Regions from separate parts of the Duganella sp. AC237 genome, predicted to be linked through region 2. Evidence: riboswitches for the same ligand, from Rfam matches in the RefSeq annotation. Region 2 holds a riboswitch; each other region holds the start of a gene.

Region 1 (4,798 bases), 260 kb from region 2:
ACTGGAAGCAACCGGGCGACCGCTGGAGCCGTTCGGTGTCGCACTGAGCGCGAGCGCGGGCGGACGGCGCGCGGCGAGCCGCCGGCCGCGAGCGCTTACGCCTTGGCGGCAAGCGCGCGGATGGCGGCCACCAGCCGGTCCAGGTCCGACGTGCGGGTGAAGAAGGCCGGCGTCACGCGGATGCAGGCGCCGCCCACCGGGCCGCTGCGCGCGACGGTGAAAATGCCATGCTCGTCCATCAGCCGTTTGGCCAGCGCCACGTTGTCCTCGAAACTGGTCTTGCCGCGCAGGCGGAAGGAGGTGACCGCGCCGTACATGCCGGGCTCCTCGGGAGTGAGGATCTGCACGCCCGGCGCGTCCAGCACGCGCCGCACCCAGTAGTCGCGCAGTTCGCGCAGCCGGGCGCTGCGCTCGGCCAGCGGAATCTGGCCGTGGTATTTCAGCGCGGCGGGAATGGTCATGACGCTGGCGGCGTTGACGGTGCCGGAATGGACGCGCGCGCGGATGTCGGTGGCCGGGTAGCTGCTGTTGCCCAGCTGGATATCGATGTCTTGCAGGCGCGATTCGCGGATGTACAGGAAACCCAGCCCCAGCGGCGCCCCTATCCATTTGTGCAGGTTGGCGCCGACGAAATCGGCGCCGAGGTCCGGGATGCGGAAATCGAGCTGGCCCCAGGACTGCGCGATGTCGACGATGACGTCGACGTTGCGGCGCTTGGCCAGTGCGACGATCTCGGCCACCGGTATCACCAGTCCGGTGCGGTGGCTGATGTGCGTCAGCAGCAGCAGGCGGGTGCGCGGATGCTGCCGCAACGCCTGTTCGTAAGTGTCGATTACCGCCTGGCGCGTAGCCGGTTCGGGAATGCGCACCGTCGCGACATTGGCGCCGCGACGGCGCGCCAGGTCGTTCATCGCGTCGATCATGGTGTCGTAGTCGAGGTTGCCGACCATGACGGTGTCGCCGGCCTTCAGCGGCCGGTAGTTGGCGATCAGGTTTTGCAGCGACTCGCTGGCGCCCCGGGTGATGGCGATTTCACCGGTGGCGACGCCGGCATGCGCGGCCAGGCTGGCGCGGATGGCTTCGATTCCGTCGCGGTCGAACTGGCTGCGCAGATAGCGCGAGTTCTGACGGTTCAGGGTGTCGATGTTGCGCTTGAAGTCCTCGGCCACCGGCGTCGGCATGATGCCGTAGTAGGCGTTCTCGAGATTGATGAAATCGGGCGCCACATCGTAATGCGCGGCCAGGCTCTCCCATTTCCCGGAGGCTTCGGTTGCAGCGGCGCCGCGCGGTGCGGCGGCGAGGCCGACACCGCCAAGGGCCAGGCCGGCGACATCGCGCAACCAGTGACGTCGGTTTCGGGGGAGGGTGATCATCATGCTCCTTGATTTCGATTGTTGGTTACTTTAGATTATTGCACTGTTGTCCTGTAGTTGCAAGATGGTTGCATTTGGATTTCTCGGCAGGTTGAACGATGTCGAGAGTTGCCTGGTTGTCATGGCCGGGGTATGATGGCGCCGTTTTGGTGCTCGCGGCCATGTCTTGGCCGCAGTTAAACGGGAAACACGCGTCGGGAGGCCGGCGGCAAACGTGTGCTGTCCCCGCAACGGTAAAACAGGCGCCGGCATGTCATTGCGACAGCGCCGGCCGGTCAGCTCAACAGTCCACTGTGCGTTCGGCATGGGAAGGCGGGGTGATTGGTCCTGTTAGCCCGGATACCGGCCAGGACAGATGGAAGCAAGCGACCGGGACCTGTCGTATTTGTGGTCGACGGAACCCGGCTCACGCCTCAACAGTCTCCGTCCTCCGCCCCTGTTCGCGACTGCTTCTTTTTTTCTCGGTGCACGAGGAATGCGCCGTATAAAAAAGACCGCCAGCCGGTCGCAATCGAAAGTCCCATGAACCACCACGCCATCCCCCGCAGCCTGCCACGCCTGCGCCTGCTTCCAGCGATGCTGCTGACGGCCTTGCCCGCCTTCGCCAACAACAACGGCAACGGCAACGACAACACCCCCGCCGCCGACAGCCCGCCCGTGCAACAGGTGCAGGTCTCGGCCAGCCTGATTCCCCTCGGCGTGGCCGATTCCGCCAACCAGGGCACGGTGACCGCCAAGCAGCTGGAAAACCGCCCGCTGCTGCGCACCGGCGAGCTGCTCGAAGCGGTGCCCGGCCTGATCGTGACCCAGCACGCCGGCGACGGCAAGGCCAACCAGTATTTCGCGCGCGGCTTCAATCTCGATCACGGCACCGACTTCCGTACCACGGTGATGGGCATGCCGGTGAACCTGCCGACCAACGCGCACGGCCAGGGCTATTCGGACCTCAATTTCCTGATCCCGGAACTGGTGGCCACCATCCAGTACAAGAAGGGCACCTACTACGCGGAGGAGGGCGATTTTTCGGCCGCCGGCGCGGCCGCCTTCGACTACGTGCGGCAGATGCAGCAGGGATTGCTCAGCGTGGAGGCGGGCCAGAACCGCTTTGCGCGCATGCTGGTGGCCAATTCGACGCCGCTTGCGGCCGGCACGCTGCTGTACGCGATCGAGCGCGCGGGCCAGGATGGCCCGTGGGACACGCCCGAAGACTACAAGCGCGTGAACGGCGTGCTGTCATATAGTCTGCGCAGCGGCGACGACGACCTGAGGCTGACCGCGATGGGCATGCACTCGTCATGGAATTCGACCGACCAGGTGCCGCAACGCGCGCTCGACAGCGGCTTGATCGGCCGCTACGGCGCGCTCGATCCCAGCGACGGTGGCGAAACGTCGCGTTACAGCGCATCCGCCGAGTGGACGCGCCAATACGCCGACGGCTATGGCAAAGTCGGCGCCTACGTGGTCAAATCGCGCCTGGACCTGTTCAGCAATTTCACCTATGTGCTTGACGATCCGGAACATGGCGATCAGTTTCACCAGGCCGAGAGCCGCCAGATCCTTGGCCTGAACGCGGAACGCGCCTGGCAGCACAAGCTCGGCCCCTTCGCTGCCGAGACTTCGGTGGGCGTGCAACTGCGCCAGGACCGCTTGTCGCCGGTCGGCTTGTATCTGAGCGAAGCGCGCCGGCGCCTGTCGACGGTGCGCGAGGACGAGGTCAGGGAGCGCGCCGCCGCCGTCTACCTGTCGAGCAGCGTCGTCTGGACGCCCTGGCTGCGCACCGTGGCCGGCGTGCGGTCGGACCGCTATGCGTTCGATGTGGACAGCGATACCGGCGCCAACTCGGGCAAGGTCGACGCCTCCATCACCAGTCCCAAATTCACCGCCGTTTTCACGCCCGGCAAGAACGCCGAGGTGTACCTGAACTGGGGACGCGGCTTCCATAGCAACGACGCGCGCGGCGTCACCGGGACCGTCGATCCCAAGACCGGCCTGGCGGTCGATGCCGATGGCGCCGCGATCGAGCGCGCCACGCCGCTGGTCAAGGCCACCGGCAAGGAGGCGGGACTGCGCCTGGTCGGCCTGGTTCCCGGCCTGCAGACGACCATCGCCGCCTGGCGGCTCGACCTCGATTCCGAACTGATCTTCATCGGCGACGCCGGCACCACCGAGGCCGGGCGCCCGAGCCGGCGCCACGGCGTGGAATTGGCCAATTTCTATTCGCCAGCAAAGGACTGGATTGTCGACGCCAACCTGGCCTGGTCGCGCGCTCGCTTCCGCGACAGCGATCCGGCCGGCGATTTCATTCCGGGTTCGATCAGCCGCACCGCCTCGGCCGGCGTGTCGGGGGAATCGGGGCCATGGTCGGGTGGGGTGCGGCTGCGCTACTTCGGACCGCGCGCGCTGAGCGAGGACAACACGGTGCGGTCGCCGTCGTCGACCTTGGTCAACATGAAGCTCGGCTACAAGCTGGCGCCGAACCTCAAGGTCACCATCGAGGTGCTGAACCTGCTGGATCGACGCGTCAGCGACATCGATTACTATTACGCGTCGCAACTGCCGGGCGAGGCGGCGCCGGTGGCCGACATCCACACCCATCCCGGCGAGATGCGCACGTTACGGGCCGGGCTGGCCTGGCGCTTCTAAAGCGGCGCCGCAGCGCGTTTCCTATGGTTTCGCAGGGCCGCCCAGGCGCAACATCAGCACGCTGTGCGGCGCCAGCCTCGCTCGCAGCGTGCCGCTGGTGTCGCCCGTCTTTTTGCTCCACAGGTCGGACCAGCGGTAGACGTTCTGCTTGAAATCGACCGACCGCTTGCTCAGGTCATCGGTCAGCACTTGCTTCTTCCAGTCATGGTGAACGTCGGCCGCCTGGTTGGAACGGTTCAGGAACATCAGTGCCCATTCGCCACCGTCGAGCGGCTTGGCATAGACCTCCAGCGGACCGTCGGCCAATACGCGCAGCGCTTGAATACCCAGCTTGTCCTGGCTCACCGCGATCACGCCGGGGTTGGTCAGGATGCGGCGGGTCGACTCCGACATGGAACGCAGGTCGTTGCCCAGGATCAGGGGCGAGGCCATCATGGCCCAGATCGACAGATGGGCGCGGTCTTCATCTTCGCTCATGCCGTTGCCCACTTCGAGCATGTCCATGTCGTTCCAGCGGCCGGGTCCGGCGAACTTGCGCAGGTTGTCGTCGGCATGCTTGTCGAGGATGCGCAGCACGCCCAGGCCGGTCGAAAAGCCGGGACTGAACTGGCAGTCGAAGCAATTATAGATATCGGGCGTGGTGCGCCACGAATGGCCGACCTGGCCGGCCCATTCCCACGGCTTGCTCATGCCCCATTCGCAGATGCTGAACACCATCGGACGGCCGGCCTTGGCGATCGCGTCGCGCATCGTCGTGTATGCCGCTTCGGCGTTCAGGCCCG
Region 2 (4,798 bases):
GTTCGACTTCCTGGTGACCGGAACGGCGACGGCGACGATGTAGCGCTTCGACAGGGGGCCCATGGATACCTGTGAAATGGCGGTGGTGTCGTTGTCCCGCATGTAGGTCAACAGGTGGTCGATGCTCGTGCTGGGCAGCGCGGCGCCGTAGGGCTTGAAGGTGTTGATCAGCTGCTGGCCCGCGCCGTCTTCGAGCACGATGTTGAAAATATCCTGGCTGGCGCAGATGGCGCGCGCCTGATCGTAGAACGGCTTGAGGTCCTCGCCCAGCAGGCTGGGCGAGGTGGCGAGCACCTTGAGCGTCGATTCGATGACGGCGAATTCCTTGTCGATCGCCATGGCGTTGGCGTGGGCGGTCGTCATGGCGCTGCGGATGAAAGCGGCGCGCGCGAACTCGTAGTCGGAGGCGATCATCTTCACCACCATCAGCGACGCGGGGACGACGCAAACCACCACCAGCCAGATCAGCCGGGTCCGAATAGACGGCGCATGCGCTAATTTCATGATTGATGCTACCTCGCTCTATTATTATTGGTGAGGCGCGATACCCATTTTTCGTGATATTACAACATGGAAAGTACTTTCGTCAGCCAGTCTATTCCTTTGTCCTAATTTTCTGTACGAAAATGTCTGGATGACAGGGATGGCCGTTGGAAGGCTTGAGATTTATCGTCTATCATGTTGAGCAGTCTCAATCCAAGCCCTTATTTCGGAGCCTCAATGCAACTCGTCAGCTGTTCGGAAGAGCGTCACGCGCCAGCCATCCTCGCCATCTTCAACGACGCCATCGCCAACTCGACCGCGCTCTACGAATACCATCCGCGCACGATGGAAACGATGAAGAACTGGTTCGCGGCCAAGCGGGCCGGCGGCTATCCCGTCATCGGGCTGGAGGACGGCGCGGGCGAGTTGCTGGGATTCGCCAGTTACGGCGCGTTTCGGGGCTTTCCGGCCAATAAATACTCGGTCGAGCACTCGGTCTATGTGCGCGGCGACCAGCGCGGCAAAGGCTTGGGGCGCACTTTGCTAAGCGCCATCATCGACGCCGCGCGGCAGGCCGACCTGCACATCCTGGTTGGCGGCATCGACGCCGCCAACGCCGCCAGCATCGCCCTGCATGAACAGGCGGGATTCGTGCATGCAGGCACTATTCGTCATGCCGCCTTCAAGTTCGACCGCTGGCTGGACCTGGCGTTCTATCAGCTGATGCTGGATACGCCGGCGCATCCGGTGGACGGCTGACGCCCAGGCCATTCTTCACCGGCGCACACACGATGGCATGATCGTCTTGCAATTCCGCAGTCGCAGACCTATACTGCGCCGGTAGTCAGCTTCTGGTATCTGCAAATGATCGTTTGCAGATTTAAATGGGAAGCCGGTGCGCCGTTCCGCTGGAACGGCAATGCCGGCGCTGCCCCCGCAACGGTAAGCGAGGTTAAGGATTTGTACGATGCCACTGTGCGACAGCATGGGAAGGCGCAAATCCAGGTGTATCCACACGGATGCCCACTCGCCAGCCCGGAAACCAGCCAGTAGCGGTAAACACGTTTGTATTGCGGAGGGCGATACGGGTGGAGAACTGTCATGGTTTGATCCGCGCACCTTCGTTCCGGTTCTTCCTGGCGCCGCATTCCTCTCTCCCCTGGTCCATCTTCCGATACGAGCTTTCCGACCCCGTGGTCGCCGCTGCTTTTCGGAGAAAACGATATGTCCATCAACACCATCCACGCCGGCCAGGCCCAGGCCCATTCCCCCGCACATGCCCGTCCCGTCGCACTGAAAGACAAGCTGATTGCCGCCACGATGGCCGCCAGCCTTGGCGCGGTGCTGCTGTTCGGCGCGGGATTCGCGTCGATGGAAGCGCTGCATAACGCCGCCCACGACAGCCGCCACTCGGCGGGCTTCCCGTGTCATTGAGCCGTACCGGCGCCGGTGCGGGCACCGGCATGTTCAATCGGATGGTGCGCACCGCCGCGGCGGCGGGCCTGCTGGCAGGCTTGATGCTGACCGGCGTGCAGCACTTGCAGGTGACGCGCATCATCGCCCAGGCCGAGGTGCTGGAATCGGCCGGCGAGGCGGCGCCGGTGGTGCATACGCACGCCGACGGCGCGCAGCATGCGCACGAAGCGGCGCACGAAGAAACCCGCGAAACAGCGCACGAAGCCGCGCACGAAGCGGCGCATGAGCATGGCGGCTGGCAGCCGGAGGACGGCGTCGAGCGCACGCTGTACACCGCGCTGGCAGACGTCAGCATGGCGGTCGGTTATGGATTGCTGCTGGCGGCCGCCATCGGGCTGCGCGGACGGCCGGTCGACTGGCGATCCGGCCTGCTCTGGGGCGTCGCCGGTTACGCGGTGTTCTTCCTGGCGCCGTCGATCGGTTTGCCACCGGAGCTGCCCGGCACCGCCGCCGCGCCGGTGGCCGCGCGCCAGGGCTGGTGGATCGCAACCGCAATGTCGACCGCCACCGCGCTGGCGCTGCTGGCCTTTGGACGCCATTGGGCGCTGAAGCTGGCGGCCGTCGCGCTGCTGATGGTGCCGCATCTGGTCGGCGCGCCGCAGCCGTTGGTTCATGCCAGCGTCGCGCCGGAGCATTTGCAGCGTTCCTTCGTCTATGCCACCGCGCTCGCCAACGGCGTGTTCTGGCTGGCGCTGGGCGCGCTGGCAGGCTTCTTTCACAAGCGTTTCGCCGATCGATGAGAACCCACCACCGTCACATCTTCATGTGCGTCGGTCCGCGTTGCGCTCCCGCCGAGGGGCGCGCGCAGGCCGTGTTCGAGCGCATGGGCGAAATGATCGACGCCCATCCGGAACTTGCGGTCAAGCGCACGCGCACCCATTGCATGGTGGCCTGCCGCTACGAGGGGCCGGTGATGGTGGTCTATCCGGAAGGCGTGTGGTACCAGCGGGTGAACGAGGCCAATGCGGAACGCATCGTCAACGAACACCTGATCGGCGGACGCGAAGTCGGCGACCTGATATTCCATCGCCTTGGTGAAGGCGATACCTGCGCACCGGACCCCAAAGATGCTTGAAACAACAACCGGCCCGGCGCACATCGCGCTGCTGACCCATGCGTCCAACGATTTGACGGTGCTGCATCAGGCGCGGGCGCAGCTGCCTGCGGGCTTCGGCGCGGTGGCGGGCGTGAACCTGCAATCGCTCGATGCGGATACCTCGATGGCCGGGCTGCTGGAGGGGGATTTGCGCGCGGCGCGTGTGATCATCGTGCGCGTGTTGGGCCGGCTTGGCGGCGTTCCCGGATTTTCGGAGCTGGTGGACCACGCGCGCCGCCATGGCCGGCATTTGATCGTCGTCAGCGGCACCGGCGAGCCGGATCCGGAACTGGCCGCGGTGTCGGCGGCGTCGGCGGACGTGCTGCAGATGACGTTGAAGTACTTCCAGGCCGGCGGCAGCGCCAATCTGGCGCAACTGCTGCGCTATCTTTCCGACCACCTGCTATTGACCGGCTTCGGTTTCGAGCCGGCCCACCCGCTGCCGGAACACGGCATCTATCATCCGGATCTGGCGCCCGGCGCCGGCCTGGCCGATTGGCTGGCACTGCGCGATCCGGCGCGTCCCAGCGTGGGCATCGTGTTTTACCGCGCCCACTGGATGAGCGGGAATACGCGTTTCATCGACGCCATGCTGGCCGCGCTGGAAGCGCGCGGCATGAACGTGCTGCCGGTGTTTACGTCGTCGCTGCGCGCCGGTGCCGGCGATGGCGGCAGCTTGCCCGGCGCGTTGCGCCATGTCGCCGATGCCTCGGGAGCGCATGTCGATGTACTGATCAACACCACCTCGTTCGCGATGGGCGAGATCACGCCGGGCGGCCCGACGCCGGCCGGATGGTCGGTCGGCGTGCTGGAGGCGCTCGACGTGCCGGTGCTGCAAGCCATCACCAGCGGCATGACGCTTGACCAGTGGAGCCAGTCGGCGCGCGGCCTCAATCCGCTCGATACGGCGATGAACGTGGTCCTGCCGGAATTCGATGGCCGCATTATCACGGTGCCGCTGTCGTTCAAGGCGCGCGCCGCGGGTTTGCCGAACGAGGCGGTCGAGTACGACCCGTTGCCGGACCGTGTGGCGCGCATCGCCGGCATCGCCGCACGTTTCGCGCGGCTGAAGCGGCTGCCGAACGCGGAGAAGCGAATCGCCTTCATGTTCACCAATTCCAGCAGCAAGGCTTCGCAGATCGGCAACGCGGTCGGGCTGGATGCGCCGGCGTCGCTGATGCGCATCCTGGAAGCCATGCGGGTCGACGGCTATGATGCGGGCCAACCCGGTGGTGACGGCACTGCGTTGATCCATGACCTGATAGCACGCTGCTCATACGACAATATTTACGTGACCGCCGAGCAGTTGCGGAACGCCGCCGGCCGCGTGCCGGCGGAGCGCTACGCGCAATGGTTTGCGGAGTTGCCGGCGTCGCTGCGGGACAAGATGACCAAGCAGTGGGGCGAGGCCCCGGGCGAGGCCTATGTCCACGACGGCCATGTGTCGCTGGCCGGAATCGAGATGGGCAACGTGTTCGTGGCGTTGCAGCCGCCGCGGGGCTATGGCATGGATCCGGATGCGATCTACCATCAGCCGGACCTGCCGCCGACGCATCACTACTACGCGCTGTATCGCTGGCTGCGGGACGAGTGGCGCGCCGACGCTATCGTCCATGTCGGCAAGCATGGCACGATGGAGTGGCTGCCGGGGAAGGGTGTCGGCTTGTCCGAGGAGTGCTTCCCGGATGCGCTGCTGGGCGATTTGCCGTTGTTTTACCCGTTCATCATCAACGATCCGGGCGA
Region 3 (4,798 bases), 2.4 Mb from region 2:
GGCGAAGGCACCGGCTGCGCGCTGGCGCTGCCGCTGCTGCACGCGGCGGTCAACTTCCTGAACCAGATGGCCACCTTCGAATCGGCCCAGGTCAGCGAGAAGTCTGAGTAAGGGCAGCGCCAGTGCACCAGCTCCGACTGTTCTTCACCGCGCTGCAGTTCTTCACGCGCCTGCCGATCCCGCGCTGGGTGGGCTTCGATCCCGCCTGGCTCAATCAGGCGTCGCGCTATTTTCCGCTGGTCGGCGTGGTCGTCGCGCTGATCGCCGGAGCGGTCTACGCGGTCGCCTTCAAGTTCTTCCCTCCAGTGATCGCCGTCATCCTGTCGGCCGCCGCCGGCATTTACGCCACCGGCGCCTTCCATGAAGACGGCTTTGCCGATATGTGCGACGGTTTCGGCGGCGGCATGACGCCGGAACGCGTGCTGGAAATCATGAAGGATTCGCGCATCGGCGCCTACGGCGCGATCGGGATCTTCTGCCTGCTGCTGCTGAAGTGCGCGATCTTGACCCGAATACCACCGTTCGGGGTATTGGCGGCCCTGCTGGTGGCGCACCCGATGTCGCGACTGATGGCGGTCTCGCTGATCTGGCGGCTGGACTACGCGCGCGCCGAGGGCAAGGCCAAGCCGCTGGCCCAAAAAATGCGCACCATGGAATTCGCCATCGCGGCCATCACGGCTTTGCTGCCTGCGCTGATACTTATATATCTGGGCTGGCTGTCGTGGACAATGCTGATCAGCGGCTGCGCCTTCGCATTGGTGGCGACCTTCTGGCTGGCGCGGAAGTTCGTTCGCCGCATCGGCGGATACACGGGGGACTGCCTCGGCGCGGTACAGCAAGTGACCGAGGTGGTCTTCTATCTGTGCGTGCTCGCCGGGCTGCATACCAGCGCGCCATTTGAGGTTTTCTGAGCCGTGCGGCTGATACTCATTCGTCATCCCCAACCGCTGCTCGCGGCGGGCGTCTGCTATGGCAGCACCGATCTGGACGTCGCGCCGGCGGAACTGGCGCGCACCCTCGCCGAGCTGGCGCCGCGACTGCCGGCCGGTTTGCCGCTATATTCCAGTCCATTGCGCCGCTGCGCCGGACTGGCCGCCGGCCTGTCGGCCACGCCGATTTTCGACGCCCGCCTGGTAGAAATGCACTTCGGCGGCTGGGAGATGCGCGCCTGGGACGACATTCCGCGCGCCGACGTCGACGCCTGGGCTGCGGATCTGGTCAACTACCAACCGGGCGGCGGCGAGAGCGTATTGCACATGGCCGCGCGCATCGCAGCTTTCCACGCCGACCTCCAGCGCCAGCTGGGCGACAACGGCGAGGCCATCGTCATCTGCCACGCGGGCGCCATGCGTTTGCTGTCCGCCTGCCACGCCGGCCTGCCGCCGCCGGAGATGGCCCTGCAAGCCGCCCGGACGCCGCACCATATCGCCTACGGCGCCCAACTTGTCCTGGCGTGACGCCCGTCGCCGTCACCTTCAAGTCGCAGCCATCCGCAGTTTGAGAAAGGCGTTGACGGTCAGCCTTCCGACCGTCGGATCGTCGACCATCAACTCCGGTCGCGTGATAAACCCGGAGTGGAACAGCCCACCATTGTAGAAAATCGCCCGATTGAACTTGGGCTCGACCGTCAGCACTTTCTCGAAATGGTCGTCGGAGGCGATGGCGTAGGTCGGCGCGGAGACGCCGGCCGGCGCCTCCCCCGCCTGGTCCATGCGCTTCAAGTCAAGCAACCAGGCGTCGATTTCCTCGATCGGAAGCTTGGGCTTGAAAAAGCTGGTGCCGCCGAGCCGCTCGTCCTTGAACAGATACAGCACCATCGCGCCGACGCCTTCCATAGGCCCCAGGCCGTAGGAGTCGCGGTGCGGAATGCGCTGGCCCGGCAACAGCTGCTCCGGACGACGCGTCACCAGCGACAGGCGGCTGTGTATGCTGAGCACACGGCGCGCCTTGAGCGGCGTGCGCGCATGCAGCAAGAACGCTTCCTGCATGCTGGCGACGATGCGACCCGTTAGCGGCAGCTCCGGTCCCGGATAATAGTTACCGGCCGAGTCGACGAAATGCCGGTGCTCCAGCGCGGCGTACTCCACCATGATCTCCGGTTCCGCCAAAAAATTATCGACGACGACGCACTGGTGGCCGTCGAAAATCGGCACCACGCTCACCAACGGGCGGGGATTGACCATCGGCCGCACCGCGCGCGCGGGCGTAGACGGAGGCTGGGAAGAACGTAGGTCGAACATGCGCGCTCCTGCGACAATGAAAAGGGCTTGGTTTGTTTGGCGGCAGCCATCATATCGAAAAAAGCCTGTCGTCTCCCACCAACTGTGAACTATTTTTCACTAGGGGAGCCCCCCGCAAAGCCGTATAATGACCGGCTTTGGTGCCCGCGCGTCCGTCCGGATGCGCAGTTAAACGGGAAACACGAAGCCGCCCGGCGGCCCACGTGTGCTGCCCCCGCAACGGTAAGCAAGTGTCGCGCGGCGCGCGACAAACCAGCTCTGACAACCACTGTGCTCCGCATGGGAAGGTGAGATGGTCTAACTTGCCAGCCCGGATACCGGCCAAAGCAGGTGGAAGTGGGCGAACCGAATGCGCGCGCGCATCTCTCGGCTCTCCGCTTCTGTTCAATCTGGCCCACGGGGAAGTAGGCCGGTTGCTCCTAACAGAAAAATAAATCATGTCCTTTCCGCTCTCCCGCCTGGCCCCCCGCCCGGCGGCACTGACCTCGCTGGCACTGGCAATGGCCGCCGCCTTCTCGCACAACGTCGCCCATGCCGACGAGGCGCCCGCCGACACCGTCGTGGTGACCGCCACCCGCACGCCGCAACCGCTGGCCGACATCATCAGCGACACCGTCACCATCAAGGCCGAACAAATCGCCGAAGCCGGCGCCGGCTCGGTGGTCGACCTGCTCAAACGCCAGCGCGGCATCGAAGTGACGCGCAACGGCGGCGCGGGCAGCTCGTCCAACGTCTACATCCGTGGCGCCAACAGCAATCAAAGCATCGTGCTGGTCGACGGCGTGCGTATCGGCTCGTCCACCACCGGCGCCGCCAACTGGAGCGCCATTCCGCTGACCGCGATCGACCATATCGAGATCGTCTACGGCGCACTGAGCTCCCTGTACGGCGCCGACGCGATCGGCGGCGTGATCCAGATCTTCACCAAAAAAGGCAAGGGCGCGCCAGCGGTGACGGCCTTCGCCGGCTATGGCAGCGACAACACGCGCGAAGCCGATGTGACGGTATCGGGCGCCACCGGCGGTGAACACAGCTTCGGCTACGCGGTCAGCGCCGGCAAGGAAAAGTCCGACGGCTTCTCGACCTCCCGTCCCGGCCTGACCTCGTACAATCCGGACGACGACGGCTACGACAAGGAAAACGTCTCCGGTCAATTCAGCCTGCAACTGGCCAAGGGCTACGAGGCCGGTGCGCTTTTCCTGCATAGCAAACTCGATTCGCAGTACGACGCCCTGCGTGCCGGCACCTACGACGTGCGCAGCAAGAACGTCATCGACACCGCCAGCGTCTACGCCAAGGCGCAACTGCTGCCGGTCTGGGACAGCCTGCTGCAATACTCGGAGACCAAGGACAAAGGCGAAAACTACACCAACGCCACCGCCGCCGGCTATGCGCGCATCAAGACCAAGCAAAGCTTCATCACCTGGCAAAACGATGTGCGTGTCGGCGCCGACCTGCTGCAACTGCTGTACGAGCACCGCGAAGAGAAGGTACAGAGTAACGGCTCCAACGGTGTGCTGAACCGCCAGCGCGACACCAATTCGTTCGCCGCCTCGTACAACGCCCGTCGCGGCGCCAATCTTCTGAGCGCGAGCGTCCGCCGCGACAACACGGTCTACGGCTCGCAGAATACCGGCTCGCTGGGCTACGGCTACAACATCACACAGGCATTGCGCGCCACCGCCAGCTACGGCAGCAGCTTCCGCGCGCCGACCTACAATGAGTTGTACTTCCCGGAGTACGGCAATCCCGCCAACAAACCGGAAGAAGGCCGTAACGCCGAAATCGGCCTGCGTTACGACGATGGCGTCAACACGCTGAGCGCCGGCTACTACCGCAACCGCCTGACGGACATGCTCGTCAACATCAACCCATGCCCGTTCGGCCGCGCCGGCTATCCAAGCGGCTGCGCTTACAACGTCAATCGCGCCACGCTGGAGGGCATCACGCTGTCGGCCGCCACCAGGCTGGCCGGGATCAACCTCGCCGCCAACCTCGATCTGCAGGACCCGAAGGATGAGACGACCGGCAAGCGCCTGCAGCGCCGCTCGAAAAAACACGGCAACCTGACCGCCGACTATGCCATCGGCGCGCTGAAGGCCGGCGTGGAGCTGGAAGTATCGGGAGACCGCTATGACGACGCGGCCAACAGCAACCGCCTGGGCGGCTACGGGCTGGTGAACCTGTACGCGACCTACGCCTTCTCGCGCGACTGGTCGGCGCTGGTCCGCTGGAACAACATCGGCGACAAGCAGTACGACCTGGCGCGGTACTACAACACGCCGGGTTCGAAGGTGTTTGCGGGTATCCGCTACGGCTATAAATAGACACGAAAACACGTGGGACGGATTACGGCGTTATCGCTAAGTCTTGCTTAAGCTTGTAATACTGTAATCTGCCAGTGCTTCCCACTCTCTGAAAGTAGTGCATGCATTCTTTCTCACGCAATCTGCAGCAGCGCGCCGCCGTCACCTTGACCGGCCTGGCCCTGTTCGCGTTTGCCAGCCTGGTTTTCTCGGGCATGACCGGTTCGGTCGCGATTCCCCTTTCCGATATTC

The links. A riboswitch is a leader RNA that binds a small molecule or an ion and turns the genes downstream of it on or off. The one in region 2 is predicted to bind cobalamin.
Region 1: another riboswitch for cobalamin. It lies ahead of AC0IYS_RS17790 (TonB-dependent receptor); the one in region 2 lies ahead of AC0IYS_RS16730 (CbtB domain-containing protein).
Region 3: another riboswitch for cobalamin. It lies ahead of AC0IYS_RS27265 (TonB-dependent receptor domain-containing protein); the one in region 2 lies ahead of AC0IYS_RS16730 (CbtB domain-containing protein).

Annotation. Positions count from the first base shown of each region.
Region 1 covers NZ_CEEDEW010000003.1:4,032,767-4,037,564, reverse strand. The annotation lists gene AC0IYS_RS17800 (hypothetical protein) at 1-47, shown strand, start outside; gene AC0IYS_RS17795 (aminotransferase class V-fold PLP-dependent enzyme) at 96-1,373, opposite strand; cobalamin riboswitch at 1,504-1,738, shown strand; gene AC0IYS_RS17790 (TonB-dependent receptor) at 1,896-4,016, shown strand; gene AC0IYS_RS17785 (glycoside hydrolase family 27 protein) at 4,038-4,798, opposite strand, start outside.
Region 2 covers NZ_CEEDEW010000003.1:3,769,829-3,774,626, reverse strand. The annotation lists gene AC0IYS_RS16740 (cache domain-containing protein) at 1-504, opposite strand, end outside; gene AC0IYS_RS16735 (GNAT family N-acetyltransferase) at 721-1,242, shown strand; cobalamin riboswitch at 1,319-1,548, shown strand; gene AC0IYS_RS16730 (CbtB domain-containing protein) at 1,708-1,917, shown strand; gene AC0IYS_RS16725 (CbtA family protein) at 1,959-2,699, shown strand; gene AC0IYS_RS16720 ((2Fe-2S) ferredoxin domain-containing protein) at 2,696-3,034, shown strand; gene AC0IYS_RS16715 (cobaltochelatase subunit CobN) at 3,027-4,798, shown strand, end outside.
Region 3 covers NZ_CEEDEW010000003.1:6,150,256-6,155,053, forward strand. The annotation lists gene cobT (nicotinate-nucleotide--dimethylbenzimidazole phosphoribosyltransferase) at 1-111, shown strand, start outside; gene AC0IYS_RS27250 (adenosylcobinamide-GDP ribazoletransferase) at 123-911, shown strand; gene AC0IYS_RS27255 (histidine phosphatase family protein) at 915-1,457, shown strand; gene AC0IYS_RS27260 (DUF6445 family protein) at 1,476-2,240, opposite strand; cobalamin riboswitch at 2,362-2,580, shown strand; gene AC0IYS_RS27265 (TonB-dependent receptor domain-containing protein) at 2,678-4,567, shown strand; gene AC0IYS_RS27270 (FecCD family ABC transporter permease) at 4,669-4,798, shown strand, end outside.